Regions from separate parts of the Pseudomonas sp. GD03842 genome, predicted to be linked through region 1. Evidence: predicted binding sites of a transcription regulator. Region 1 holds the regulator's gene; each other region holds the start of a gene.
The links. The regulator FliA, encoded in region 1, starts transcription of late flagellar genes. The targets are predictions, from matches to a motif close to CTAAAGTTTNNNNNNNNNNNGCCGNTAA.
Positions count from the first base shown of each region.

Region 1 (7,366 bases):
CCCGCTTGAACGCACTCATCGGCGTTTGCAGCAGGCAGGCGGCGATGGTGCCGCCTATCACGATCAGCGCGGCCGGCCCGTTGATCAGCGCGCCCAGATGGCCGCCTTCGAGGAAGTTGCCGCCAATGATGGCGACGAACGCAAGAATGATCCCGATGAGCGTCAAGACATCCATTACAGGCACGCCTCGACCAAATGACGCCCGATGTCGTCCAGGCTGTAAACCGCATCAGCCAGGTTGGCTTTGACGATGGCCATCGGCATGCCGTAGATCACACAGCTGGCTTCGTCCTGCGCCCACACGTGGCTGCCGCCCTGTTTGAGCATGCGAGCCCCCTCACGTCCGTCGGCTCCCATGCCGGTCAGCACCACCGCCAACACCTTGTCGGCATAGGCCTTGGCCGCCGAGCCAAAGGTGATGTCCACACAGGGCTTGTAATTCAGGCGCTCATCACCGGGAAGGATTTTCACCGCACCACGGCCGTCGACCATCATCTGCTTGCCCCCCGGAGCCAGCAGCGCCAGGCCTGGGCGCAGAATATCGCCATCTTCGGCCTCCTTGACGCTGATGCGGCACAGCTTGTCCAGACGCTCGGCGAACGCCTTGGTGAACGCCGCGGGCATGTGTTGAATCAACACGATGGGGGCCGGGAAGTTGGCCGGCAGTTGAGTCAGCACCCGCTGCAGCGCCACGGGGCCACCCGTGGAGGTGCCGATGGCGACCAGCTTGTAGGCCTTACGCTTGGGCGCGGCAGACGGAGCGACGTGGGGCGCGGGCGCAGCGGCTGCACGCGCCGGTGCAGGCGCAGGGCGTGCAGGGCTCGGCGCCGGGGCAGAACTGCGCGGCGAGCTGGCAGCCGGTGCCGCGGATGGTGCGACCGGTGCGCTGCCAAAGCTGCTGAAACGGCGGTTGCTGCGGGAAATGGTGTGCACCTTTTCGCACAGCATCTGCTTGACCTTTTCCGGGTTGCGCGAGATGTCTTCGAAGTTTTTGGGCAGGTAATCGACGGCACCGGCGTCCAGGGCATCCAGGGTGACCCGGGCGCCTTCGTGGGTCAGCGAAGAGAACATCAGAACCGGTGTCGGACAGCGCTGCATGATGTGGCGGACCGCGGTAATGCCATCCATCATCGGCATTTCGTAGTCCATGGTGATCACGTCAGGCTTGAGGGCCAGCGCCTGTTCGATCGCTTCTTTGCCGTTGGTGGCGGTACCGACCACTTGAATCGTTGTGTCAGAGGAAAGAATTTCCGAGACGCGCCGGCGAAAGAACCCGGAATCGTCTACCACCAGAACCTTGACTGCCATAAACACTCCATTCGGAAAACCGGCCAGAACGGCTCGCCGCTTTCCATTAATCACTCGACAAGTTCACGCCTCGAGGTGCGTGGAACTTACGCGGGAGTGAGCTCGGCTTCACCGCCACCCTGGGTCGGTGACGAGCAGCGCTTGGGTGAGCGCACATTCCCACAACGGGCAAAACCAGCGTCAGTAACCCCGCCCCCCTGTTCACGAGCAAGCTCAGGAACAGGGAGGATGGAGCCTCCGTCAGATACGCCGTGCAGCGTAGCGCTTGAGCATGCTCGGTACGTCAAGGATCAGTGCAATGCGCCCGTCCCCCGTGATAGTGGCGCCCGACATGCCAGGCGTGCCTTGCAGCATCTTGCCCAGCGGTTTGATGACCACTTCTTCCTGACCCACCAACTGATCGACGACGAAGCCGATGCGCTGCGTGCCGACCGACAGGATCACGACGTGCCCTTCGCGCTGCTCTTCATGGGCGGCGTCGCTGACCAGCCACCGTTTGAGGTAGAACAGGGGCAGCGCCTTGTCGCGTACGATCACCACTTCCTGACCGTCGACCACGTTGGTGGTGGACAGGTCCAGGTGGAAGATTTCGTTGACGTTGACCAGCGGGAAGGCAAACGCCTGGTTGCCCAGCATGACCATCAGCGTCGGCATGATCGCCAGCGTCAGCGGCACCTTGATGACGATCTTCGAGCCTTGGCCCTTGGTGGAGTAGATGTTGATCGTGCCGTTGAGCTGGGCAATCTTGGTCTTCACCACGTCCATGCCCACACCTCGGCCGGACACGTCGGAGATCTCGGTCTTGGTCGAGAAGCCCGGCGCGAAGATCAGGTTGTAGCAATCGGTATCGCTCAGGCGGTCCGCCGCATCCTTGTCCATGACGCCCCGCTTGACCGCGATCGCACGCAGCACGGCGGGGTCCATGCCCTTGCCATCGTCGGAGATCGACAAGAGGATGTGGTCGCCCTCCTGTTCCGCCGACAGCACCACTCGACCGCCGCGTGCCTTGCCGGCGGCCTCGCGCTCTTCCGGCGATTCGATACCGTGGTCCACCGCGTTACGCACCAAGTGGACCAGCGGATCGGCCAGCGCCTCGACCAGGTTTTTGTCGAGATCGGTTTCTTCGCCGACCAGCTCAAGGTTGATTTCTTTCTTCAACTGACGCGCCAGATCGCGAACCAACCGCGGGAAGCGCCCGAAAACCTTCTTGATCGGCTGCATGCGGGTCTTCATGACCGCGGTCTGCAAGTCGGCAGTCACCACGTCCAAGTTGGACACGGCCTTTGACATGGCTTCGTCGCCGCTGTTGAGACCCAGGCGGACCAAGCGGTTACGCACCAGTACCAGTTCGCCGACCATGTTCATGATTTCGTCCAGCCGTGCCGTATCGACACGCACGGTGGTTTCCGCTTCGGTCGGCGCCTTGTCGGCTGCGGGGGCAGCCGCTCGGGCTGGCGCAGCAGCGGCCGGAGCCGCCGCTTTGGCAGGCGCAGGCGCTGCCTTGGCCGGTGCGGCAGCCGGTTTCGCCGCTTCGGCTTTGGGCGGCTCCGCTTTAGGAGGCTCGGCTTTCACCGGCTCGGCTTTTTTGGCGGGCGCGGCGACGGAAGCACTGGCGGCCACGTCTGGCGAGAAGGTGCCTTTGCCGTGCAACTGATCGAGCAAGGCTTCGAATTCGTGATCGGTGATTTCGTCCGAGGGGGCTGCGCTCCCCTCTGTCGCGGCAGGTGCAGCGGTCACCGCAGCTCCCGCAGCATCCGGCGAGAACGCACCCTTGCCATGCAACTGGTCCAGCAGGGCTTCGAATTCGTCGTCGGTGATTTCGTCGCTGGCGGGTTCGCTCGCGACCGCGGATGCCGCGGGGGGAACGACAGCATCGACCGCGAACTGACCCTTGCCGTGCAACTGGTCGAGCAACGATTCGAATTCGGCGTCGGTGATTTCATCACTGGCCGCTGCGTCGCTCGGCGCGGAGGCCGCCGCCGGTGCGGGCGCCTGAACGCCAGCGGCTTCGGCTTTGACGGCATTCAGCGAGTCCAGCAACTGCTCGAACTCTTGATCGGTGATGTCGTCCGAGGCGGCTGGGGCCTCTTCTTCCACGACCGGCTCGGGCTCCGGCTCAGGCGCTGCGGCGACCTCGTCAGCCGAGGCAGGCTCCGCCAGGCGGGAAAGCGCGGCAAGCAGTTCAGGGGTGGCCGGGGTGATGTCGGAACGCTCGCGCACTTGGCCGAACATACTGTTGACGGTGTCCAGGGCTTCGAGCACGACATCCATGAGTTCCGAATCGACCCGACGCTCACCTTTGCGCAGGATGTCGAACACGTTCTCGGCGATGTGACAGCATTCAACCAGCTCGTTGAGCTGGAGGAAGCCGGCGCCCCCTTTTACAGTGTGAAAACCGCGAAAAATTGCATTGAGCAGGTCCGCATCGTCGGGTCGGCTTTCCAGCTCGACCAGTTGTTCGGACAACTGCTCCAGAATCTCGCCGGCCTCTACCAGAAAATCCTGAAGGATTTCTTCATCGGCGCCGAAGCTCATTGGTGGGTGCTCCTAAAATTAACCGTCAAACCGATCCAGAGGCTTCATCGTCGGTCAACGCGCGTGGCTTTCGTCGAAACCTTCGCGCGCCACACCCACAACCACTTTCACATAGAACCTGAGTGCTCGAACATCAGAACCCGAGGCTGGATAGCAGATCGTCTACATCATCCTGGCCGGATACGACGTCTTCACGTTTATCGGCATGAATCTGCGGACCTTCACCCTTGGAATGAAGTTTTTCCTGTTCTTTTTGCTGGCGGAACGCTTCCTGGTCGTGCTGGATGCCAGCGAAGCGATCGACCTGGCTGGCCATGAGCACCAGCTTGAGCAAGTTGCTCTCCACTTCGGTGACCAACTTGGTCACGCGTTTGATGACCTGACCGGTCAGGTCCTGGAAATCCTGCGCCAACAAAATGTCGTTCAGATGCGTTGCGACGTCATGGGTTTCCTTCTCGCTGCGCACCAGGAAACCTTCGACGCGGCGGGCCAGATCCCTGAACTCCTCGGCGCCGATCTCACGACGCATGAAGCGTCCCCAATCCTCGCTCAGCGTTTTGGCATCGGCGCTCAGGCCATTCATCAGGGGCGTGCTCTGCTCCACCAGATCCATGGTTTTATTGGCCGCGTTCTCCGTCAGCCTGACAACGTACGACAGGCGTTCGGTGGCGTCCGTGATCTGGGACACCTCTTCGGCTTGCGGCATGTGCGGGTCAATCTGGAAATTGACGATCGCACTGTGCAGCTCACGGGTCAGCTTGCCCACTTCCTGATACAGGCCCCGATCACGGGTCTGGTTAAGCTCATGGATAAGTTGCACGGCTTCGCCGAACTGGCCTTTTTCAAGGCTGGTCACCAGCTCTTGTGCATGTTTCTTCAGGGTCGACTCGAAGTCACCCATTGATGAATCTTTAGGATCCATAGCGCCCTCGCAGCGAACATCAGCTATTGACGCGCTCGAATATCTTGTCGATTTTTTCTTTGAGCACCTGGGCCGTGAACGGCTTGACGACATAGCCGTTCACGCCGGCCTGCGCGGCCTCGATGATCTGTTCGCGCTTGGCTTCGGCGGTCACCATCAGCACAGGCAGGTGACGCAGACGCTCGTCGGCACGCACCTGACGCAGCAGCTCGATACCGGTCATGCCCGGCATGTTCCAGTCCGTCACCAGAAAATCGAAAGCCCCGCTCTGCAGCATGGGCAATGCGGTGGTACCGTCATCTGCTTCGGCCGTGTTGGTGAACCCAAGGTCACGCAACAGGTTTTTTATGATCCGCCGCATCGTTGAGAAGTCATCAACGATGAGGATTTTCATGTTCTTGTCCAATTCGACCTCCAAGCAGTCTTTAACGCACCCAGCTCCCGGGTGCGCGTTCAATCAATACCGGTACGACAAACCACCGGCGACACGACAACGAGAGGGCTTTGGAATCGAAAGGTACGAGCGCAGCGGATAAGAGTCCCGAAGACCTGATCCGACCGGCTCCTGCCTTGTCTCTTTTGCTTCCCACATCACATCTTGCACAGCCGGTCTTACAAGCAACACACAACGCCCTCGAACAGGCGTTGCGTCAATCCATCAGCGTGCCCGCCATTCACCCAGCCGCCCGCGCAGACGCGCGGCGCACTGGCTGTGCAACTGGCTGACACGGGATTCGCTGACCCCCAGGACCTCACCGATTTCCTTGAGGTTCAGCTCTTCATCGTAATACAGCGCCAGCACCAGCCGTTCACGCTCGGGCAGGTTGGCAATGGCATCGGCCAGCGCGCTCTGGAAACGCTCGTCTTCCAGATCCCGCGAGGGCTCCAGCGACTGGCTCGCGCCATCCTCATGCAGCCCCTCATGTTCGCCGTCCTGCAACAGATCGTCAAAGCTGAACAGGCGACTGCCCAAGGTATCGTTCAAAATCCCGTAATAATCATCGAGACTCAATTGAAGTTCGGCAGCAACCTCATGATCTTTAGCGTCGCGGCCGGTTTTCGCTTCAATCGCGCGGATCGCATCACTGACCATGCGCGTGTTGCGGTGAACCGAACGCGGCGCCCAGTCCCCTTTGCGGACTTCGTCCAGCATGGCCCCGCGGATACGAATACCCGCGTAGGTCTCGAAGCTGGCCCCTTTCGAGGAGTCGTATTTGGTCGAGACTTCGAGCAACCCGATCATGCCCGCCTGAATCAGGTCCTCGACCTGGACGCTCGCTGGCAACCGCGCCAGCAGGTGGTAGGCGATGCGCTTGACCAGAGGGGCATAGCGCTCGATCAGCTCGTATTGGGAGTCCTTGGATGATTTGCTGTACATGCGATAGCCACTTGCGGTCATGACACAGGCCCTGCACTGGTCTGATGAACCAGGCGCTCAACGAAAAATTCAAGGTGACCCCGCGGGTTCGCCGGCAGCGGCCAGGTATCGACCTTCTGCGCGATGGCCTTGAACGCCAGCGCACATTTGGAACGCGGGAAGGCTTCGTACACCGCGCGCTGCTTCTGCACCGCCTTGCGCACGCACTCGTCGTACGGCACCGCACCCACGTATTGCAGGGCGACGTCCAGGAAGCGATCGGTGACCTTGGTCAACTTGGCGAACAGGTTGCGCCCTTCCTGCGGGCTCTGTGCCATGTTGGCCAGGACACGGAAGCGGTTCATGCCGTAGTCACGGTTAAGCAATTTGATCAGCGCGTAGGCGTCGGTGATCGAGGTCGGTTCGTCGCACACCACCAGCAGCACTTCCTGTGCCGCGCGTACGAAACTCACCACCGACTCGCCGATCCCGGCGGCGGTGTCGATCACCAGCACGTCCAGGTTGTCACCGATTTCGCTGAAGGCCTGGATCAGGCCGGCATGCTGCGCCGGGCTCAACTGCACCATCGTCTGAGTGCCGGAGGCTGCGGGCACGATGCGCACGCCCCCCGGCCCCTGCAGCAGGACATCGCGCAGTTCGCAGCGCCCTTCGATGACGTCGGCCAGGGTACGTTTGGGGGTCAGACCCAGCAAGACGTCGACATTGGCCAGACCCAGATCGGCGTCCAGCAACATGACGCGACGTCCCAGCTCGGCCAGGGCCAGCGAGAGGTTCACTGACACATTGGTCTTGCCTACGCCACCTTTGCCACCGGTCACCGCGATAACCTGAACGGGATGCATGCTGCCCATAGTTAATTCTTTACCTTGTCTTGCTTAGACCCAAGCCACATTTCGGGCTGCACGTCCACTGAGTGAACAATGCCTGGCAGACCATCGATGCAGGTATTTTCCAATGTCATTTTCCTTAACCTAGCCCGCGCGCTTGCCGGTGCTGTGATAAAGATCCGCAAACATATCCGCCATCGCTTCCTCGCTAGGCTCCTCCTGCATCTGCACGCTGACGGCACGGCTTACCAACTGGTGTCGACGCGGCAAATGCAGATCATCGGGGATCCGTGGGCCATCGGTCAGATAGGCCACGGGCAATTCGTGTGTCACCGCCAGGCTCAGCACTTCGCCCAGGCTGGCGCTCTCGTCCAGCTTGGTCAGGATGCACCCGGC
Region 1 covers NZ_JAOCEA010000019.1:72,118-79,483, reverse strand. The annotation lists gene N5D61_RS22990 (flagellar motor protein) at 1-175, opposite strand, end outside; gene N5D61_RS22985 (chemotaxis response regulator protein-glutamate methylesterase) at 175-1,308, opposite strand; gene N5D61_RS22980 (chemotaxis protein CheA) at 1,549-3,843, opposite strand; gene N5D61_RS22975 (protein phosphatase CheZ) at 3,977-4,765, opposite strand; gene N5D61_RS22970 (chemotaxis response regulator CheY) at 4,785-5,159, opposite strand; gene fliA (RNA polymerase sigma factor FliA) at 5,424-6,164, opposite strand; gene fleN (flagellar synthesis regulator FleN) at 6,161-6,994, opposite strand; gene flhF (flagellar biosynthesis protein FlhF) at 7,115-7,366, opposite strand, start outside.

Region 2 (7,366 bases), on a different contig from region 1:
GCAGGAAGGCTGCCCGCGGTAAAGCGGGCAACCTGCTGCGCGGTTCAGACCCGGAACTGCCGCAGCAACGCGTTCAGTTGCTCGCTCAGGCCTTTGAGTTGCGCGCTGGCCGCGCTGGACTGTTCCGCGGCGATGGCTGTGCTTTGAGACAACTGCGCCGCTTGGGTCACATTCTGATTGATGTCCTCAACCACATGGGATTGCTGCAGCGTGGCGCTGGCAATCGAAGCGTTGAGGCCGTTGAGGTTGCGCAGCGCCTGACTGATGGAAGTCAGGCTCTGGCCCGCGAGGTGAGCCTGCTCGATGGTCAATTGCGATGAGCGGCTGCTGTCGCCGATCACTTTCACCGCAGCGTCGGAGTGAGACTGCAGGCGTTCAATCATCGCCTGGATCTCGGCCGTGGACTTCTGCGTGCGCTGCGCCAGCAAGCGGACCTCGTCGGCTACCACGGCAAAGCCGCGGCCCTGGTCGCCAGCGCGCGCAGCTTCGATGGCGGCGTTCAGGGCCAGCAGGTTGGTCTGCTCGGCGATGGAACTGATGACTTCCAGCACCCCACCGATCTGAGTGCTTTCGCTGGACAACGTCCGGATCACTTCCACCGCCTGATCGATGGTGCCGGACAGGTGGCCGATCTGCTTGAGGCTGCTGTCGATATTCGCTTGGCCTTGCTGAGCCTGGGACTCGGCGTTACGCATTTCACTGGCGGCGTGCTCGGCGTTTTTCGCCACGTCCTGGACACCGTAGGTCACCTCGTTCACCGCGGTGGCGACCTGTTCCATTTGCAGCGATTGCTGCTGGCTCCGCTGCTGGGCCTGCTCGGCGTTGCTGCCCATTTCACCGGAGGCATTGCCCAGAGCGGTCGCCGACAGCTGTAGATCGTTGATGACCCGGCGCAACTTGGCCGTGAAAGCATTGAAGTGCGTCGCCAGTTGAGTGACTTCGTCCTTGCCCCGAGTTTCCAGGCTGCGGGTCAGATCGCTTTCCCCGCTGGCGATATTGGCCATCGCCTCGACGGTGGCCTTCAGCGGCCCGGCGATGCTGCGGCCAATGAGAGTCAACAGCACCGCCATCAGGAGGATGATGGCGGTACTGATCGACAGCGCTTTAATCACTTGCTGCCTGAACTCGGCCTGCACGTCGTCGACATAGACGCCTGACCCGATGACCCACCCCCAAGGCGTGAACAGCGACACGTAGGAAGTCTTTTGTACCGGATCACTGGCACCCGGTTTCGGCCAGCGGTAATTCACGATGCCTGCGCCCTTGGCCTTGGCGACTGCGACGATTTCATTGAAGACCTGGAAGCCGTCCGGGTCCTTGATGCCGGACAGATCCTGCCCCACCAGTTTAGGGTTGGCGGGGTGCATGATCATGAAAGGGCGCAAGTCGTTGATCCAGAAATAGTCGGTCTGGTTGTAGCGCAGGCCTCGTATGGCGTCCATCGCCTGTTGCTGCGCCTGCTCTCGGCTCAGCGTCCCGGCGCTTTCAAGGCCGTGGTAGTACTCGAGCAAACCACTCGCCGTCTGGACCACATGCATGGTTTTCTGGGACTTGGCCTCGTAAAGATCGTCATGGATCTGCTTGAGCATGGCCACGGCCAGCGTGAACAACATCAACACAGCGACGATGAGGATCAGCCACAGCCGCCGACTGATCGAAAGATTGCGCATATTCATGACCGTCACTCCGTTTCATTGTTCTTTTTATGGCGCGGACCGCTGGGGCCATCGGTCTGCCAGCCGCTACTGCCTGGCACACCGATACCCAAAAGGGTCGCTGTCATAAAGCATTTCGGCATGCCGCAGGCAAACGTGAGAGGGCAGGGCACTCATTGCGATGCGAGTCGTCGGGTAAGGCCGAATCGTCGTATCGATGGTGGGACGCGTCTAAAAAATGACGTCAGATTTATTACAGGTATGGCAAAAGGCTTACACGAAGTGAAGTCATTGGCTATAGGTTGGATCCCATGTGTGCGATACATTGGATCCATCAACTGCAGCAACGGATGGCTGCAGGATCAGGGACGATCGACCGTTGCCAGGCATTGGCGGCCAACAGGAAGTTGGACGGTGTTGCAAAACCCGCTTCGGCGGGTTTTTTTATTTGCCGCTGCATAGCCAGCCCCCTCAAAACCATCCCCTTTGCAAACAAATCTGTCGAGCGGATGGAATTTCCTGCGCGCGCGCCGCTCACAGTACCGACAACAACCCGAGTCCAGGACAGGGCCGGCCGGGCACGCAATGGGAAGAATTATCGTGGGTGTAGCGCAAATGGCAGCGAACGGGCAGCAAAAGGGACTCATTCTGGTGGTTGAAGATGAGTCGATCATTCGTGATTTCGTCTGTGAGATTCTGGGCGACGAGGGATTTACCACTTACGCGCTGGAAAATGCCGACGATGCCGCGAAATTTCTGGACGACCACGCCGACCGCGTGTCGTTGCTGCTGACCGATATCTTGATGCCTGGCGCCTTGAACGGCGCCGATCTGGCGAACCTTTCAGGCAACAAGTGGCCGCAGATTCCGATCCTGATCATGTCCGGTCATGAAACACCCGAGAGTTCGGGGGTGCAGCACCCCGTGACATTCATCCGCAAACCCTGGAGTTTCGGCCAGTTGCTCGATGGCGTGGACAAGGCCCTTCAAACGGGGAAAGCCTGATCAGCGATCAGGCTCGCAGCCTTTCAGGACCATGCGAATGATGGTCTGGGCGGCGGCTTCGTAGTCGGCGTCATCCAGCTTTGGCTTGCCGGTCACGGTGGAAATCTGCCAGTCGAAGTCCGCGTACGTCTGGGTCGCGGCCCAGATACTGAACATCAGGTGATGCGGGTCCAGTGGCGCAATCAGACCGTCGTCTATCCACGCTTGAATGCACTCGATATTGTGGCGCGCCTGATCGTTGAGCTGCGCCACTTGCCCAGGGGTGAGGTGCGGCGCGCCGTGCATGATTTCACTGGCGAACACCTTGGACGCGAAGGGCAGGTCACGTGAAATCCGGATCTTCGAACGGATGTAGCCACTCAACACCTCGGCGGGAGCCCCCTCACGGTTGAAGGGCGTGGAGGCCTGCATGATCGGTTCGATGATGCTCTCCAGCACCTCGCGATAGAGGTTTTCCTTCGATTTGAAGTAGTAGTAGACGTTGGGCTTGGGGACGCCAGCCTTGGCGGCGATGTCGCTGGTCTTGCTGGCAGCGAAGCCCTTATCGGCAAATTCTTCGCTGGCTGCGCGCAGGATCAATTCTTTGTTGCGCTCGCGGATGCTGCTCATAAAGCGGAAGGTCCTTGCCTGCTCGGCGGTGGCGAATGTTAGCACCGGCCTCGCGACCCGCTCAAGATTGCGGTCCGCCCGCGGCTTTATGTGCACCCTCTGTTTACCGCACCGGCGCCAGTGGTAAGGTTGCGCAAGCGGGGACCATCTGGCGCCTTTTCAAGGCCTGAACGGGTAGTGGGTGACGAGGTGTCGAGCATGAACAGTCCTTTATTTTCCAGTGTGGTCGCCTATGCCCAGCACTGTGAGCGGCAACTGGTGGAAATCCTGCACCGCCGACCGACCCTCGATCGGCAGCAGGTCATGACCTGGGTGGACGAGCAGAGTCATGCGATGAAAGACCGTGATCCCCTGGATCTATTGCGCGCGCTCAATGCCAAGGTGCGAGCGGGCAAGCCGTTGCCGTGGGAGTCGAATTGATTCGCCGGCCTGGCGATCGGCTGTCGCCGTTGAACCGTGCGCTGACACCCGTTCCGTTGGCGGGCGTGCGATTGCTGCAAACCAAGCCTGCGTGTTGACCGCACGTCTTGCCTAGGCACCCGTTGCCGCGTATGCGTCTAGCCTTGAATGACAAGCTAAACACGGACGTCGGCACATGCATCTCCATTCCCACACGCCTTCATTGATCGCTTTCGATGCACGCGCATTGCCGGTGCGTCAGATCGCACTCTTTCGCGCGAACGTGCAGGCGGACATCGAACCGCGAATCACATGCCGACGGTGGGATCAGGCGGGGCGGGTGGCCTCGATAACCGACCCTCGACGTGTCGAGTCCCACCCGTCGACCGTTTACAGCCTGACTGGCCTGCGCCTTCTGGTTGAAAGCGCTGACGCGGGTTGGCGGATAGAGCTGCCTGGCGAAGCAGGTCAGGTCCTGGTCGGCTGGGATGAACGCGGCCGCCAGCTTTCGAGCCGCTATGACGAGTCGCTGCGCCCCACTCAGCTCGCTGAGCAACTGGCCGGACAAGCTCAAACAGTGATCGAACGTTGCACCTATGGCGACGCCAGTCAGCAAGCGGCTAATCACAATCAGTGTGGTCGACTGGTGCGACGGGACGACGGCAGTGGGTCGCTGGACATTGCTGACTATGGTGTGTCCGACACGGTGCTGCGTCAGCAGCGGCGTTTCCTGGCGGCGCTCGACATCCCCGATTGGCCTGAAGACGCTGTGCAGCGGGATCGATTGCTCGGAGGCGAGGCGTACCTGACCACGACGGCATTCAATGCGCTGGCGGAGACAATCGGGCAACGAGACGCGCAGGGCAATCGACAGGCGAGGGGGCACACCATCGCCGGTCAACTCGAGCGGGTGACCCTTCAGTCTGGAGAGCGCAAGCAGGTTCAGACGCTGGTCAGCGATATCCGCTACAACGCATCGGCGGCGGTCGAAAGCGAAACCTGCGGCAACGGCGTTGTCAGCCGGTCTTTCTACGACCCACAAGATGGGCGGCTGACCCGCGTGCTGGCGATGTCGCCTGACGGGCACGGCCTGCAAGATCAGAACTACGCCTACGATCCGGTAGGCAACGTGGTCAGCCTCGAAGACGCGACCCTGCCCGTTTCGTTCTTCCGCAATCAAAAGGTCGAGCCAGTCGACCGTTACGTCTACGACAGCCTTTACCAACTGATCGAGGCCACCGGGCGTGAAGTCGCGCCGGCTTCCCATCTGCCCGGAATGCCTGACCTTCACCCCCTGCCGCTCGATCCCGCCAAGCTCAGCCATTACATCCAGCGCTTTGAATATGACGCCGGGGGCAACCTGCTCACTCGGCACCATTCCGGGGCCGAAACCCGGCGCATGGCGGTGTCGTCGACGAGCAACCGGAGTTTGCCGCAAAGGGCGGATGGCTCGTTGCCCGATGACGATCAGATCGCCGAAGCGTTCGACGGCAACGGTAACCTCAAAGCGCTGCAACCGGGTCAGGCAATGACATGGGACGCGCGCAACCAGTTGAGCGAAGTCACTTCGGTGAAGCGCGACCAGGAGCCGGATGACTGCGAGCTTTACCGCTATGACGGCGAGGGGCAACGAGTGCGCAAGGTGCGGGTGAATCAGGCGCGCAGTCGCACGCTGACTGCCGAGGTGCGTTACCTGCCGGGGCTGGAAATTCATCGCAACGATGCAACCGGTGAAGTGCGGCATGTGCTTATCGTAGAAGCGGGGCGCAACAGTGTGAGGCTGTTGCATTGGGAATCCGGCAAACCCGACGGTATCGGAAATGATCAGTTGCGCTACAGCCTCACTGATCACTTGGGCTCGAGCTCACTGGAACTTGATCAATACGCACAGTTGATCAGTCACGAAGGTTATTACCCGTTTGGCGGGACGGCTTGGTGGGCGGGGAGAAGTGCGGTTGAGGCAACGTACAAGACCGTGCGGTATTCAGGGAAAGCGCGTGACGCGACGGGGCTTTATTACTACGGGTTTCGGTATTACGCGCCTTGGATGCAGCGGTGGGTGAATCCGGATCCAGCGGGGGATGTGCAGGGTTTGAATAGATACGCGTTCGTAGGAAATTCTCCACTGACGAATAAAGAATCGGACGGTCGTGTATATGAAGGTCTGAATGACAAATATGAACAAACAGAGGCTGTTATCGGAAACGTGATCCACTGGAGAGGTTTATCTCAATTTCCTACCACGGTGGATGACAAAGTACGTAATAGCTTCGCTGAGGTAAATCAGATGTTCGTGAATGCCCAGACGATGCTATCGAATCACCCAAGGGAGTCGCAGCCGATCCTTGAAAATTATTTTGGTGCGGAATGGCCGGAAGTGTTTGTAGCAGTCAAACATACATTCGCAGCTATTTCAGATCTTGCACTGAAGTACGCGAGCGATTGGGGCATGGACAAAGCGGTGGGTATCGTACCGAAGAACCCGGATGAAAGTGCGCATGTCTATCAGCGCGATCCACATGGTCGAATATTTATAAATGTTCGTCAGATTCCTCGTTCGGATTTAGCCCTCTTTCTGGGGCATGAGTTGTCGCATCTCATTAAAATCAACCGATACGGTGTGTCAGAGCCGTCGGGAAGCCTGGATCATTTTTATCTATGGGAAACGGGTGTGGCGACGATGAAAGACAAACAAGGTAATAGCATAGCCCTGAAACAACAAGGCGTATCAGATCATATCGTGAGCGGCGGGTTAACTATTGGCTATCTCTATCAACACCGAAGCTTTTACGGTCAGTTCTTTAAGCGGGTTGAAGTGCTTAACGGCGGCGCGCCTCTTAGAGGCGTGGGGGGAGCGCTCGAAGCGTTCAACAAGTATCCGATTATCGCCGCCAGGATGGCGGTGGAAAATGCGGACAGCTTGACTTACGCTGCATTAAGCTTGCACCTGGAATACCAGCGTATCCGTCGTAGTAGAGAGACCAGACAGTAGAGAATATCAAAAATTGAGGAGGGATTAATTCCCGTGTCGCATCGGAGCGCTGCAACCTCTTGGTTGCAGCGCCTTTCAGGATTAGAAAAACACCTTCACCAACAAACTCGCCGTGTTCTGATCCGTATCAAAATACCGGGTATCATTAATCCCGTACTTGTTAGTCCAGTAGTCATACTCGATACCGACGTACAGTTGTCTCTCAGGCAGGCTCATCGCTTTGCCCAGGTCGTATTTGATCTGTGGGTTGAAGTGCAGGTTCGAGTGGTAATCGCCTTTGCTGTTGGACTGTTTGTTGTCCACGACCCAGTCCATGAACCCGTCGATCAGAATGTCGGATTTGCCCACCGGGATGGTGTATGACCAGACCGGGGTAATCTGCCAGGCGCCGTAACCGGCACGGTGGCCATCGTTGTAGCGCTTATAAAAGTTCAACTGGAAATAATCGAATCCGGGGATATCGAGATCGAACCCCGGCCCGATCAGCGTCGACTCGACATCGCCCTCGCCGAATTCATAGGTTCCTGCCAGCAGCACGTCCTTGATCGGCCCCAGTTCGAACTTGCGGTCGAAAATCTTACCCATGGACAGGCGAGGAGAAAACTCGCCATAGAGGGTGTTGTTGCCCACGCCCGCATCTTTTTTGCCGTTGTAGAAAATGTTGTCGACGAACAGGAAATTGTCGCCATATTTCCAGCTATCAGCA
Region 2 covers NZ_JAOCEA010000027.1:3,099-10,464, forward strand. The annotation lists gene N5D61_RS25605 (lysozyme inhibitor LprI family protein) at 1-22, shown strand, start outside; gene N5D61_RS25610 (methyl-accepting chemotaxis protein) at 45-1,676, opposite strand; gene N5D61_RS25615 (response regulator) at 2,241-2,660, shown strand; gene N5D61_RS25620 (TetR/AcrR family transcriptional regulator) at 2,661-3,269, opposite strand; gene N5D61_RS25625 (hypothetical protein) at 3,468-3,689, shown strand; gene N5D61_RS25630 (RHS repeat-associated core domain-containing protein) at 3,865-6,660, shown strand; gene N5D61_RS25635 (outer membrane protein OmpK) at 6,742-7,366, opposite strand, start outside.
Region 2: N5D61_RS25610 (methyl-accepting chemotaxis protein) is a predicted target of FliA. The motif match lies at 1,789-1,816, and genes of this name have one in related genera.

Region 3 (7,366 bases), on a different contig from region 1:
CCGCTCAGGAGAACCGTGCCATCTATTGGTCGCGTTCCCGTGGTAAGTTGTGGCGCAAAGGCGAAGAATCGGGTCATGTCCAGAAGCTGCATGAGCTGCGCCTGGATTGCGATGCGGACGTGGTCGTCATGATGGTCGAGCAAGTCGGCGGCATCGCCTGCCACACGGGCCGCGAAAGCTGCTTCTACCGCGTATACGAGGACGCCAGCTGGAAAACCGTGGACCCGGTGCTCAAAGACCCGGACGCCATCTATCACGCAGGACACTGAAATGACCGATACCCTGTCTCGTCTCGCGCAAGTGCTCGAAGAGCGCAAAGGCGCGGCGGCTGACACATCGTACGTTGCGAGCCTTTACCACAAGGGCTTGAACAAGATTCTGGAAAAGGTCGGCGAAGAATCGGTCGAAACCATCATCGCCGCCAAGGATGCCGCCGTCAGCGGTGATTGCAGCGATGTCATCTACGAGACCGCAGACTTGTGGTTCCATAGCATGGTCATGCTCGCGGCACTGGGCCAGCACCCACAGGCCGTACTCGATGAACTGGACCGCCGTTTCGGCTTGTCCGGCCACGCCGAAAAAGCAGCGCGCTCGGCGGAATAAACACCGGGCTTGCGAGCCCCGAATTTCTTGTGAGGAACCTGCCATGGGCATTTTTGACTGGAAACACTGGATCGTCATCCTGATCGTCGTCGTACTCGTCTTCGGCACCAAAAAACTGAAAAACCTGGGGACCGACGTCGGCGAGTCGATCAAAGGCTTCCGCAAAGCCATGAACGACGATGAAAAACCGAGCGAACAGCCACCGGTTCAGCCGCAGCCAACTGCCCAGCCGAACCCGAGCCAGCCGCTGCATCAGCCGCACACCATCGACGGCACTGCACAAAAAGTCGAAGAGCCCATTCGCAAAGACTAGGTCCTGACCCATGTTTGGTATCAGCTTCTCTGAATTGCTGCTGGTAGGCTTGGTTGCCTTGCTGGTCCTTGGTCCCGAACGCTTGCCGGGCGCTGCGCGCACCGCTGGCCTTTGGGTGGGGCGCCTGAAACGCAGCTTCAACGCGATCAAACAGGAAGTGGAGCGCGAAATCGGCGCCGACGAAATTCGCCGTCAGTTGCATAACGAGCACATTCTTTCCCTGGAAGAAGAAGCGCGCAAAATCATGCAACCGCAGCGCCCCTCGACGCCACCTGCGCCTCAGCCGGCGCCCGAAGCCGAACAGGCGCCTGCTGGCTCACTGACGGCCTCCGAGCAGGTCATCATGGTCGAGAAACCTTCGCTGACCCCCGAGCCGGCCGCTGAGCCAGCTTCGGCGCCCACGCCGACTACCACACAGGCCACTGCTGCACCCGGCACGCCTTCTGCCAACGATTCGACACAGCCTCCCCGAGCCCCATGAGCGATATCCCGGAAAACGACCAGCAAATGCCGTTGGTTTCGCACTTGACCGAGCTGCGCTCGCGCCTGCTGCGTTGCGTGCTCGCGATCTTCCTGATCTTCGGCGCGTTGTTCTATTTCACGCAGAAGATCTACACATTCGTTTCTGCACCGCTGCGCAAGTTTCTGCCGGAAGGCGCGACGATGATCGCCACGGACGTTGCGTCGCCGTTCCTCACGCCCTTCAAGCTGACGATGATGGTCGCGCTGTTTCTGGCGATGCCGGTCATCCTGTACCAGATCTGGGGGTTCATCGCGCCAGGTCTGTACAAACATGAGAAGCGCGTCGCCGTTCCGCTTCTGATTTCCAGCATCATCCTGTTCTACGCCGGAATGGCCTTCGCCTATTTCCTGGTCTTTCCGCTGATCTTCCACTTCTTCGCCAGTGTGACCCCGGAAGGGGTGTCGATGATGACGGACATCTCCAGCTACCTGGACTTTGTGATGACGCTGTTCCTGGCTTTCGGCGTGGCGTTCGAGATTCCGGTCGCGGTCGTGCTGTTGGTGTGGATCGGTATCGTCGACGTGAAGTACCTGAAGAAGATCCGCCCGTACGTGATCATCGGCTGCTTCGTGATCGGCATGATCCTGACACCGCCTGACATCTTCTCGCAGACGCTCTTGGCGGTACCGATGTGGCTGCTGTTCGAAATCGGTGTGCTGTGCAGTGCGATGGTCACGCGACGCGGCGATCACGAGGATGACGAACAGGCCGACAAGCGCGATCAGCCGCCAGCGACTCAACCGTGAACCTGCTGTTGCTGGAAGAGGCCGATTTCCTATCGGCTGACCGTGTGGTGCTGCGTGACCGGCGCCTCAGGCACATGCAGGAGGTGCATCGCTGCGAAGCGGGCGACACCCTGCGGGTCGGTAGACTGGGCGGGCTGCTGGGCACTGCCTGCGTTGAGCGTCTAGAAGCGAACGAGGCCGAATTATCCGTCACCTTCGACCATGAGCCCCCCGCCAAACTCCCGCTGACACTGGTGCTCGCCCTGCCGCGTCCGAAGATGCTGCGCCGCGTGTTCCAGACCGTCGCGACCATGGGGGTGCCCAAAGTGATTCTGGTCAACAGTTATCGCGTGGAGAAAAGCTTCTGGCAGACGCCCTTCCTTGAGCCGACAGCCATTCGCGAACAACTGATCCTCGGGCTTGAACAGGCTCGCGACAGCGTGCTTCCGGAGATTGCGATTGAAAAGCGCTTCAAGCCGTTCGTCGAGGATCGACTGCCAGCTATCGTCGACGGCACGCTCGGCCTGGTGGGTCATCCCGGCGACTTTCCGGCCTGCCCGCGCGCCGTCACCGACCCTGTCACACTCGCCATCGGCCCCGAAGGGGGCTGGATACCTTACGAAGTCGACATGCTTCGAGCGTCGGGCCTGAATCCGGTGCAGTTGGGGGACCGTATCCTGCGCGTCGAAACCGCGGTCACCGCACTCCTCGCCCGGTTGTTCTGAATCTGCCCTCGTTTCTCGATTTCGGCCTTGAACCGATCATGCGCCCCCTCCAGCCTCAGCCAATAGGTCGCTGCACCGCGCTTCAGAAGGGTGCACCGGTGCCGATAACCTTGCGTCCATAACAATAACGCGCAAGGAATCAACACATGTACCGCTGGACTGCCCATCGCCTCGGAAACATCAGTGTCGGCCGCAAACTCGCGATCGGTTTCGGCCTGGTGCTATTGCTGACCGTCATCATCATGGCCACAGGCTGGTCGAGTATTTCGTCGCTGATCGAGCGCGGCGACAAGCTGGCGAACATCTCTCGGATCAGCGAGCAAACCATGGCACTGCGCAACGCGCGCATGGCTTATGAAAGCCAGTCAAACGCCGAGACCGCGAAGGTCGTCATGACCGCGCTGGACACGCTCGACCATCGCCTCAAGGCCGCCTATGCGCGCATTACCGGGAGCGACGACCTCAAGTTGCTCGACACCCAAACGCAAGTCGCGGCGGAATACCGACGCGCCTTCGGTGAAATGACTCAAGCGATCCAAGTTCGCGAAACGGCACGGGCAAACCTTGGCACCACTGCGGACGCGGCAGTGAACGAGGTCAACAAGATCGAAGAAGCGCTGATCCAGCATGACAACATCCTGCAGTTCAACAGCGCGGTGGGCGTCAGTAAGTTGATCCAGCAGGCGCGCTTCCAGGTGCGTGGCTACACCTTCAGCGGTAACCCCGACTTCGAGAAGAACGCCACCACTGCCATCGACGAAGCCATCATGGGAGTGAACTCGCTGGCGGGCGACGTTTCTTCGCAATACATTCCCCAACTGCAGCGCGCCAACCTGGCACTCAAGGGTTACGGTGCGGCAGTCGGTCAGTACCGCGACGCGCAGCAGGTCAGCCATCAGGCGTTGGACAGAATGGCCGGCCTGGGGCAGCAGCTGCTCGATAACAGCGAAAAACTGACCGCCCTACAAAACGCCAAACGGGACGCCGACAGTCGACAAGCGCGGTCGATGTTGGGCCTGGCAACGGCGGTCGCCTTGCTGATCGGCGTGCTCGCCGCCTGGACGATCACACGTCAAATCACCGCCCCGCTCAAACAGACCTTGCTCGCGGTAGACCGTGTCGCCGCAGGCGACCTGACCCATGACCTGGTGCTGGACCGCCGCGACGAGTTGGGACAGTTGCAAGGGGGCATCCAGCGCATGACCGTCGCCCTGCGGGGGCTGATCGGTGGTATCAATGAGAGCGTCACGCAGATCGCCAGTGCGGCCGAACAGCTGTCTGCCGTGACCGAACAAACCAGCGCTGGGGTCAACAGTCAGAAGGTCGAGACCGATCAGGTGGCCACCGCAATGCATCAAATGACGGCCACCGTCCATGAAGTGGCACGCAACGCCGAAGAGGCTTCGGAAGCCGCGGTGGCGGCCGATCAGCAAGCGCGAGAGGGGGACAAGGTGGTGAATGAAGCCATCGCTCAAATCGAGCGCCTGGCCAGTGAAGTGGGCCACTCCACTGACGCCATGAGCGAACTCAAGCGTGAGAGCGACAAGATCGGCAGCGTGTTGGATGTGATCAAGTCCGTCGCCCAGCAGACCAACCTGCTCGCCCTTAACGCCGCCATCGAAGCGGCCCGGGCCGGTGAAGCGGGTCGTGGCTTTGCGGTCGTGGCCGACGAAGTGCGAAGCCTGGCGCAACGCACCCAGAAATCCACCGAAGAGATCGAGGAGCTGATCGCCGGCCTGCAAAACGGCACACAGCAGGTGGCAGCGATCATGGACAACAGCCGCGAGCTGACCACCAGCAGTGTCGAGTTGACCCGTCGGGCCGGTGGTGCGCTGGAAAGCATTACCAGAACGGTGTCAGCGATTCAGGCGATGAACCAGCAGATCGCCGCCGCAGCCGAGCAACAGAGCGCGACCGCCGAAGAGATCAACCGCAGTGTCCTGAATGTGCGCGATGTATCGGAGCAAACCTCCGCCGCCAGTGAAGAAACAGCCGCTTCCAGCGTCGAACTGGCCAGACTGGGCACGCACCTGCAAGGGCTGGTCGGCAGGTTCAGGGTGTAGGTTGGTTTGTTTTGGCCAAACCGAGGCAACGGCGGATAGCTCCGGCCGGCAAATCTGTGAGCCGAGTCACTTCAGCCGCAGCCTCGGAAACCTCCTACGACCTCATCAGGTCACGTCTTCGATACGCCTGCCGATGCGCGTTTATCGCTCACTCGCAGGAGACGCACCATGGTGCAGGGAATCAACACGGCGCTGGCCAATGCCAGCGTCAAACTCAAATTGTCGCTGGGTTTCGGCCTGGTGTTGTTGCTCACATTGGTCATTACCCTGACCGGCTGGCACGGCCTGGACACGATGATCGAGCGTTCGGAGTCGCTGACAGCCACGACTCGGCTCAACACCCTGACCGAGGACCTGCGTGCCGAACGCATCATATTTCGCACTGAAAATACGCCGGCCAGTGCGAAAGAAGTGCGCGATGGCATCAATGAGATCGAAAGCCACTTGGGCACGTTGCGCAGCAGCGACGACTCTCCCGACATCATCCAGATGCTTAACAAGCAAAGCGAAACCGTCAGTGCCCTGGAAAAGACGTTCAATGACCTGGAACAGTTGCTCAAGGATCGCGATGTAGCGCGTCAGCGGATGAGGACGCTGTCGGAGACGGTTGTCGCCGCGGTGGATAAGGTCGAAGGCGATGTGCTCAAAGCGGTAAGTGAAGAGCAGGGAAACCAGGAGAAACTCGACGAATTCACCAACATCCTGCAACTGCGCCGCCACATTCAAGACACGCGCTATGCCACCCAGGCGTATCTGTACACCGGGCTGGAGTCATTCGAAACCGCCGCAATCAAAGCCATTGGCGATGCACTCGGCGAAGTCCAGCAAATCATGGCCAGTCCGTCGGACACCAATGCGGCCATTCTGACAAATGCCAAAGAGGCCCTTGAAGATTATCGAGCCCAGTTGAGCCAACTGAAGGTGCTTCAAGCCAAATCGGAAGAAGCTCAAGAGTCCATGGAAGCGATGGGCGACAGCCTTCTTTCTTCCACGGACGACATCACCAAGCGGCAGAGCGAGCGGCGTGACCGCGATGCCGAACGTTCGCGCACGACCCTCAGCAGCGTGGCTGGGCTGGCTATCTTGCTGGGCGTCCTGGCGGCATGGCTGATCACGCGACAAATCATCGTGCCCTTGCGTCAGACCCTCAGCGTTGCGGCACGTATCGCCAGTGGCGACTTGAGCAAGGACCTGGATGTTCAACGTCGAGACGAGATGGGCAGTCTGCAGCAAAGCATGCAGGACATGACCGTTCGGTTGCGCGGGCTGATCACCGGCCTGAGCGATGGCATCACTCAGATTGCCAGCGCAGCCGAGCAACTCTCGGCGGTCACTGGGCAGACCAGCGCGGGCATGAACAGCCAGAAGGTCGAAACCGATCAAGTCGCGACCGCAATGAAGCAGATGACCTCGACCGTGGTGGAGGTCGCTCGCAACGCCGAGGAAGCCAGCGAGGCCGCTCGCCAGGCCGATCAGCAGGCTCGCGAAGGCGACAATGTCGTGGCGGACGCTATAAGCCAGATCGAACGGCTCGCGGTTGAAGTCAACCACTCTTCCCAAGCCATGGGCCAGCTCAAGCTGGAGAGTGACAAAATTGGCGGTGTGCTCGATGTTATCCGTTCCGTCTCGGAACAGACCAATTTGCTCGCCCTGAATGCGGCGATCGAAGCAGCCCGCGCCGGTGAGGCGGGCCGCGGCTTTGCCGTCGTCGCCGACGAAGTGCGCAGCCTGGCATTGCGAACCCAGGAATCGACCGAAGAGATACAGGCGTTGATCGCCGCGCTACAGAACGGCACCCAGCATGCGGTGACCACACTGGACGCCAGCCGCAGCCTGACGGATCGCAGCGTCGAACTGAGCCGACGGGCAGGCGCTGCCCTGGAGCACATCACCCGGACCGTCTCGGCGATCCAGAGCATGAATCAGCAGATCGCCACGGCGGGCGAGGAGCAAAGCGTGGTGGCGGAGCAGATCAATCGCAGCGTACTCGCCGTGCGTGACGTTTCTGAACAAACCGCGGCCGCAAGCGAAGAGACGGCTGCGTCCAGTGTTGAACTGGCGCGGTTGGGGATGCAGTTGCAGGAGATGGTGGGGAAGTTTCGGGTGGGCTGAGGCCCGTACATCATGCCTGTCTATCACCGTAGGAGCGCGCTTGCCCGCCATGGCGTCGGGTCAGTTGACGGCGCAGTGTCTGGCAGTGCGCCGTCGCGGGCAAGCGCGCTCCTACAGGTACGTGGATTCACAAACGAATGCGCCGCTGAAGATATCCCTTCGGCGGCGTTTCGGTTACAGCTGGGGGATCAATCAGGCGCACCGTAGGAGCGCGCTTGCCCGCGATGGCGTCGGGTCAGTGACAAGGTGGTGTCTGGCAGTGCGCCGTCGCGGGCAAGCGCGCTCCTACAGGTGCGTGGACT
Region 3 covers NZ_JAOCEA010000005.1:51,078-58,443, reverse strand. The annotation lists gene hisI (phosphoribosyl-AMP cyclohydrolase) at 1-269, shown strand, start outside; gene N5D61_RS08975 (phosphoribosyl-ATP diphosphatase) at 271-603, shown strand; gene N5D61_RS08970 (twin-arginine translocase TatA/TatE family subunit) at 647-916, shown strand; gene tatB (Sec-independent protein translocase protein TatB) at 927-1,397, shown strand; gene tatC (twin-arginine translocase subunit TatC) at 1,394-2,185, shown strand; gene N5D61_RS08955 (16S rRNA (uracil(1498)-N(3))-methyltransferase) at 2,182-2,889, shown strand; gene N5D61_RS08950 (methyl-accepting chemotaxis protein) at 3,036-4,952, shown strand; gene N5D61_RS08945 (methyl-accepting chemotaxis protein) at 5,121-7,064, shown strand.
Region 3: N5D61_RS08950 (methyl-accepting chemotaxis protein) is a predicted target of FliA. The motif match lies at 2,970-2,997, and genes of this name have one in related genera.

Region 4 (7,366 bases), on a different contig from region 1:
AGCGGCAAGCTTGAGAAGGCAGACATGTGACAACTCCGGATCGTGAAAAGGGAGGAATTGTAGCTCAGGCGTCAGCCATTGCGTTGGCTAAAGGTGGTAAGCGCCTTCTCGATGCATTGTCCGGTCTTACCGAACGCCTGGACGGTCATTTCCGAAAAAGGGCCCCCGCCCTGATCCGCCAGGACCACCATCACCACCCGGCCCTGACTCGCCAGCGAGCGGATCAGCAGGTTTTCGCCCGGAAAGAGGCTGCGCAGCTGAACGGGCAGAAGCGCGGAAAACTGGGCGTTATTGCTGGGCGTCAGGCGCAACTGAGTGGCTTGTGCCATCAGACGCTGCAACACGGTACTGTCGCGATACGGAATCAGCAGCGCGGCGGCAGCCGAAGGCACCCCGGCGAGTTGATGCACACGCAAGGTGTCGGTCTTGCGATCGATCATGAGCAGCACTGTGCGTCGCATGCCTGCCGCCAGAAGCGCATCCCGAGCGCAGGTGGTCAGGTGCATGGCATTGGTGAAAGCGCTGGGCTCTTTGAGTAAATCGCCGCAGTGCTTGCGCCACATCTGCAGCGCTTCGGCCGACGGCGCAGGCGCAGGCAGCAGGCCTTTGTGAACCCGTCGCGCTTCCCAAGGCCACAGCAGCGCCTCGGCCGGGTGCCAGACGCCGGGCGCGGCGTGATGGCGTGCGCTGGCAACGGCGTTTTGGTGCACCTGTTGCTGCAGTTCGTCGAACGGCTGTTGCAGGTACAGACTGGTCAGCAACTGCCAGCGCAGATTGTGCGGCGTGTCCCACGCTTGTTGAGCTGACAGCGCCAAGCCATTAGCCAGCAATATCGTATTGGCGGGCTGATTGAGCCAGCGCCGCAATGGCAGATCAGCGTCCAGCGCCTGCTGCCGTTGAAGCGGATTGTCATGTTCGTGCGCGATACGCAGCACTTTCACCAGATTGCGCTGCTCACGAATCAGCAGGTCATAGCCCTGCGTCACCCAGATGGGCAACTGCCAGTGTTGAGCCACCGCTTGGCAGAGCTGCACCAGCCGCACGCCGAACAGCGCCTTTTCTACGACTTTCGCGCTCTCGCCCTTGTGGATGACCCGCAGCTCCCACTCCTCCAGCAGCTTCGGATGTGCCAGTGCCATCGGCCACAGAGGCGCAAGAAACAACAGGCTGCCCAAGTGGATGTCTTGCCATAGGCGTGCCAGTTGATTGGCGAAAAGTCCGTACGCCTGCTGCGTGGCGTGCTGGCTGATCAGTTGCAACTGGCGAAACGCGACCGGAATGCTCTGCAATTCGACACTGGGCAGGCGGGCCAGTAAGGTGCCGGTGCGCGCCAGGCCCAGACGGTTCAAAGCCACTTCGAGGCTTTCCGCAGGCTCGGTAAGGCCACCCGCCTTGAGGTTGGCCTCTCGCAACACGCTGAGAACCAAGGCCGGGCTGTCCTGCATGAGCTCGGCAATCTCTCGCAGGGAGCGACGACTGTCGTTCAGCGCTGAATGCACTTTGGTGTAGGCGGCAGCCGGTACGGGCAGCGCGATGCTGTCGAGCTGTTTGACCCAAGCATCGAGCGTCTGCGGAACGGGGAACGTGGAGGCTTTTTCTGATTGCATTCGCAAGGCCCATACGGCTGGGAGGTTTTGATCGGCGTCGAATGGTGGCATCATGCTGGCCGTCGCGCTGCGGTACGCGAGCCAGACGCCAGACAGGATTTTCGCCTGAATTGACTATAGTCTGGCGCACTCATGCCGATAAGTAGAACAAGCGTTTCCAGCGCTTCTCGCACAATGACCTTGAACCCGACTCAGTAAGTATTTTTATCTATGGCAAAAATTATCGGCATCATCGTCGTTATCGCGAGCGTTCTCGGCGGCTACGTACTGTCACATGGTCAAATCGCTGCGTTGATCCAGCCGTTCGAGGTCCTGATCATCGGCGGTGCCGCGTTCGGTGCATTTTTGCAGGCGAACCCGGGTTATATGACCATGCACGTCATCAAGAAGTCCGTGAAGATGTTCGGTTCGCGCTTCACGCACGCCTTCTACCTCGAAGTGCTGGGCTTGATCTACGAGATCCTCAACAAGAGCCGCCGCGAAGGCATGATGGCCATCGAAGGCGACATCGAAGAGCCGGAAAACAGCCCGATCTTCGCCAAATACCCTAGCGTTTTGAAAGACACCCGGATGATCGCCTTCATCTGTGATTACCTGCGCATCATGTCCTCCGGCAACATGGCCCCCCACGAGCTGGAAGGCCTGTTCGACATGGAGCTGCTGAGCATGAAGGAAGAGCTGGAGCACCCTTCCCACGCCGTGACGGGTATCGCCGACGGCATGCCCGGTTTCGGTATCGTTGCGGCCGTACTGGGTATCGTTGTGACCATGGCGTCGCTGGGCTCTGGAGACAAGGCCGCGATCGGCATGCACGTAGGCGCCGCACTGGTCGGTACCTTCTTCGGTATTCTTGCGGCTTACGGCTTCTTCGGTCCGTTGTCGCAGTGTCTCGCCCACGACGCGAAAGAAGAGATGAACGTCTTCGAATCGATCAAGGCTTCGTTAGTCGCCTCTGCGTCGGGCGTGCCACCCTCGCTGGCTGTCGAGTTCGGCCGCAAGGTGCTGTACCCGGCCCATCGCCCCAGCTTCAGCGAGCTGGAACAAGCTGTTCGCGGTCGCTGATCCATGGAAAACAATCAACCCATTATCGTCAAGCGCGTAAAGCGCTTCGGCGGCGGTCATCACGGTGGCGCCTGGAAAATCGCCTTCGCCGACTTCGCGACGGCAATGATGGCGTTTTTCCTCGTGCTGTGGCTGATGTCTTCGGCCACGCCCGAGCAGTTGATCGCCATTGCGGGTTACTTCAAGGACCCTGTGGGGTTCTCGGACAGCGGATCCCCGTATGTCATTGATCTGGGTGGTTCACCGGAGATGTCGCCGGACCAGACCCTCAACCCTGAAGTCAAATCCACCCCAGCGCCCGACAAGGTCCCGGTGGATGCGGATCAACAGGACTCCGCGGCCGAGCAGGTCGAGCAGGAGCGTCTTGAGATGCTGCTGCAGGAACTGCAGACCAAGGTCAACGAAAATCCGCAACTGGCCAAATTCAAAGACCAGATCCTGTTCGAAATTACCCAGGATGGCTTGCGTATCCAGATCATGGACGCAGAAAACCGGCCCATGTTCGACATCGGCAGCGCACGCCTCAAGCCGTATTTCGAGGACATTCTGCTGGCCATGGCCGATACCATCAAAGCGGTGCCAAACAAGGTCAGTATCAGTGGGCACACCGATGCGACGCCTTATGTGGGTAACAACGGTTTCGGTAACTGGGAGCTTTCAGCCAACCGTGCCAACGCGGCCCGGCGTGCGCTGACCGCAGGAGGCTATCCGGACCCGCAAGTCGCTCGTGTGGTGGGTTACGCCTCGTCCGCGCTGTACGACAAGGAACACCCCACCAACCCGATCAACCGCCGGATCGACATTGTGGTGCTGACCAAGAAGGCCCAGGAGCGCATCGAGGGCGCACAAGGCACGGGGGATGCGCCAAAAACGGACGTGCCACCTGCCCCTGCCGCGCCTGCTGCGCCAACGGCACCCGGCGCTCGGCCGGAGGCATCGACGGCAGCGCCCCCGGTAGACCCCCAGGCCTACGCTCAGCCTCACGAAATCCGGCAAAAGCTGAACATCTTCGACCAAGGGCAATTGAAGATCGACGAGACCAAGAACTGAACTATGGTCTGACGAAAACGCCGCGATCATCGCGGCGTTTTTGTTTTTCGAGGCATTACAGGTGAGTTATAGCCGCTTGGCTTGCTGGCGGGAGCAATCTTGCAGACGTCCCCTGATACAGCGGGGTGCACTCGATCAGTAACTGTCTTCAGGCAAGCTCGCGATGATCGAGCGATAGCTGTTCATCCGCTGTTGCTGCACGCGGCCGTCTTCCAGGGCTTTGAGCAGGGCGCAGCCGGGCTCTCGGTCATGTTTGCAGTCGCGGAAACGGCAGCGGCCGAGCAGGTCGTTGAACTCGATGAAGCCGGCCTCAACGTCAGCGCGGCTGACGTGGCCCAGGCCGAATTCGCGAATGCCGGGGGAGTCGATCAGGTCGCCGCCGTGGGGGAAGTGGAACAGCCGGGCGGTGGTGGTGGTGTGTGTCCCCTGGCCTGAATATTCGGATAGCGGTCCGACTCGCGTGCCGACCTCCGGCAGCAGGCTGTTGACCAGCGATGACTTGCCGACGCCGGACTGGCCCACGAACACACTGGTGTTATGGTCCAACAGATCCTGCAGCTGCTGCATGCCGTTGCCGTGATGGGCGGACACTTCCAGCACCGGATACCCCAGCGTGCGATATACCGCGAGCAGCGCATCGAGCGCAGGGGCGTTCTGTTCGTTGATCAGGTCGTACTTGTTCAGCAGCAGCAGTGGACGAATCCCCGCATGCTCAGCCGCTACCAGATAGCGGTCAATGAGGTTGGCATGGGGTTCCGGTGCAGGCGCGAAGACGATGACGATCAAATCGACGTTGGCAGCCACCGGTTTGAGCTGGCCACGAGAGTCGGGTCGGCACAGTTCGGTGCTACGCGGCAGTTGCGCAACAATCACGCCGATACCCTGATTGCCCGGGCGCCAGACCACTTTATCGCCCGTCACCAACGCGGGCAGGTTAGCCCGCAAATGACAGCGGAATACCTGGCCGCTCAGCTCGCCTTCCTGCGCTTCGACTTCCACCTGAACGCCGAAGTGGGCGATCACCAAGCCCGTTTGCTCCGGCCCCAGATCACCGCCTTCGAGGGTTTCGAGGGCCAAGGACTCACGCTTGGCCGCTCGGGCGGCGCGCTCGCCCTGAATCTTTTCGATACGCCAGTTTTGGCGGCGGTTGAGTTGGCGTTTGGCCATGGGTGTTCAGTGATCCGTTTCGGGGTGTAAAGCAGAGGATTGAGTAAAACGCCGGGAGTCTAGCACGCTTGTCTGAGCTAAACTGCGCGCCTACGCTGAGGAGCCGACATATGCAGAACAAGCAGAACCTGATCTGGATCGACCTGGAGATGACCGGTCTGGACCCGGATAACGACGTCATCATCGAGATGGCCACCATCATTACCGACAGCGAATTGAACACGCTGGCCGAAGGCCCGGTCATCGCCATTCATCAAAGCGACGACATCCTCAACGGCATGGATGAGTGGAACACCCGCCAGCATGGTGGATCGGGGCTGACTCAGCGCGTGCGTGAGAGCACGATCACCACCGCACAAGCTGAAGCCATGACGCTGGAGTTCATCAAGCAATGGGTGCCTGAGCGCAGCTCGCCCATATGCGGCAACAGCATCTGCCAGGATCGCCGCTTCCTTTATAAGCGCATGCCCACGCTGGAAAACTATTTCCACTACCGGAACCTTGATGTCTCCACCCTCAAGGAGCTCGCGGCACGCTGGTCCCCCGAGCTGAAGTTCAAAAAGGGCAGCACGCATCTGGCACTGGACGATATCCGTGAATCCATCGCGGAGTTGCGTTTCTATCGCGAACACTTCATCAAGGTTTAACCCTTCAGTGTAGGAGCGCACGCTTGCCCGCGAATACGTTGTCGGCCTCGACATCGCGGGTAGCTGAAACGCCGCAATCGCGGCAAGCGCGCTCCTACGAAGAGGACTTCGTCCTGACTCGCACGGATCGCCGCCATGCTGTTGATGCTCTATCTGATCGCCATTACCGCGGAAGCCATGACGGGCGCGCTGTCTGCCGGGCGCCGCGGCATGGACTGGTTTGGGGTGGTGCTGATCGCCTGCATCACGGCGTTGGGCGGTGGTTCGGTGCGCGATGTGTTACTGGGGCATTACCCGCTGACGTGGGTCAAGCATCCTGAATACCTCATACTGACCAGCGTTGCAGCGTTGATCACCATCTGCATCGCGCCCCTCATGAGGCACCTGCGTTCGCTGTTTCTGGTGCTAGACGCCCTGGGGTTGGTGGCGTTCACCATCATCGGCTGCACGACGGCGGTGGACATGGGGTTGGGGATGATGGTCGCGGCTGTCAGTGGGGTGATCACGGGCACATTCGGCGGGATTCTGCGCGACATCTTCTGCAACGACATCCCCCTGATCTTTCGTCGCGAGCTGTACGCCAGCGTTTCCTTCGCGGCCGCGTGGTGCTTTCTTCTGTGTCAGTGGGCTGGCCTGCCCATCGAGCAAGGAACGCTGATCACGCTGTCAGGTGGGCTGTTGCTGCGGTTGTTGGCGATCCGATTTCGCTGGGAGATGCCCAAGTTCGTCTATAAGGACGGGCATTAAGCGCGTGGCGCGTGTCGCCGGTTGCGGCGGGTGATCGGTGGCCCGCATTCAGCAGCGATCCTTCGATCAGGCGTCATGCCGCCGCAGTGCCCATTCGACGTGCTCACGGACCATTTCCGAGGGATGATCTCGGCGCGCCTTCAATGCTTCAATCACTGGGATGGTGGACGGCGCATTGCCCAGCCCCACCGCCAGGTTGCGTAACCAGCGCTCATAGCCTGCCCGTCGCAGCGGTGAACCTTCGGTGTTGCTGAGGAAAGTGGGTTCGTCCCACAGGAACAGTGTGGCCAGCTCAGTGTTATCCAGCCCGTGGCGAGGCTTGAAGTCGTTCTGATCCGTTGGGCGGGCAAAGCGGTTCCAGGGGCAGACGATCTGGCAATCATCGCACCCGAACACACGGTTGCCGATCAGCGTACGCAGCGCTTCGGGGATCGACGTCTTGAGCTCGATGGTCAGGTAGGAAATGCAGCGCCGCGCATCAAGCACATAAGGGCCGACGAAGGCGTTGGTTGGGCAGATGTCCAGGCACGCGCTGCAACGACCGCAATGCTCCGTCGCGTGAGGCGGGTCGACGGGCAATGCGAGATCGACGAACAACTCGCTCAGGAAAAAGTAACTGCCCGCCTTGCGGTTGAGCACCAGCGTGTTCTTGCCGATCCAGCCCAGCCCGGCCTGTTCGGCAATGGCTTTTTCCAGCACCGGCGCGCTGTCGACGAAGGCTCTGAAACCAAACGGGCCGATGGCCTGTTGAATCCGTTCCGCCAGTTGTTGCACGCGTTTGCGGATCAGTTTGTGGTAGTCACGTCCCAGCGCGTACCGGGAAACGTAGGCTTTTTCCGGCTCGGCCAGCCGTTTCGCCATCGAAGTGTCGCCAGGCAGGTAGTCCATCCGCAGCGACACCACTCGCAGCGTGCCCGGCACCAATTCGTCAGGGTGCGAACGTTTGCTGCCATGCGCTGCCATATAGTCCATCTCACCGTGGTACCCGGCTTCGAGCCAGCGTTGCAGATGCTGCTCATGCTCCGCCAGATCCAGCCCCGAGATGCCGACCTGCTGAAAGCCGAGTTCGCGCCCCCAGTCCTTGAT
Region 4 covers NZ_JAOCEA010000005.1:226,974-234,339, forward strand. The annotation lists gene N5D61_RS09620 (rhodanese-like domain-containing protein) at 1-26, opposite strand, end outside; gene N5D61_RS09625 (HDOD domain-containing protein) at 72-1,607, opposite strand; gene motA (flagellar motor stator protein MotA) at 1,818-2,669, shown strand; gene motB (flagellar motor protein MotB) at 2,673-3,719, shown strand; gene rsgA (small ribosomal subunit biogenesis GTPase RsgA) at 3,855-4,886, opposite strand; gene orn (oligoribonuclease) at 4,997-5,533, shown strand; gene N5D61_RS09650 (trimeric intracellular cation channel family protein) at 5,669-6,280, shown strand; gene queG (tRNA epoxyqueuosine(34) reductase QueG) at 6,347-7,366, opposite strand, start outside.
Region 4: motA (flagellar motor stator protein MotA) is a predicted target of FliA. The motif match lies at 1,722-1,749, and genes of this name have one in related genera.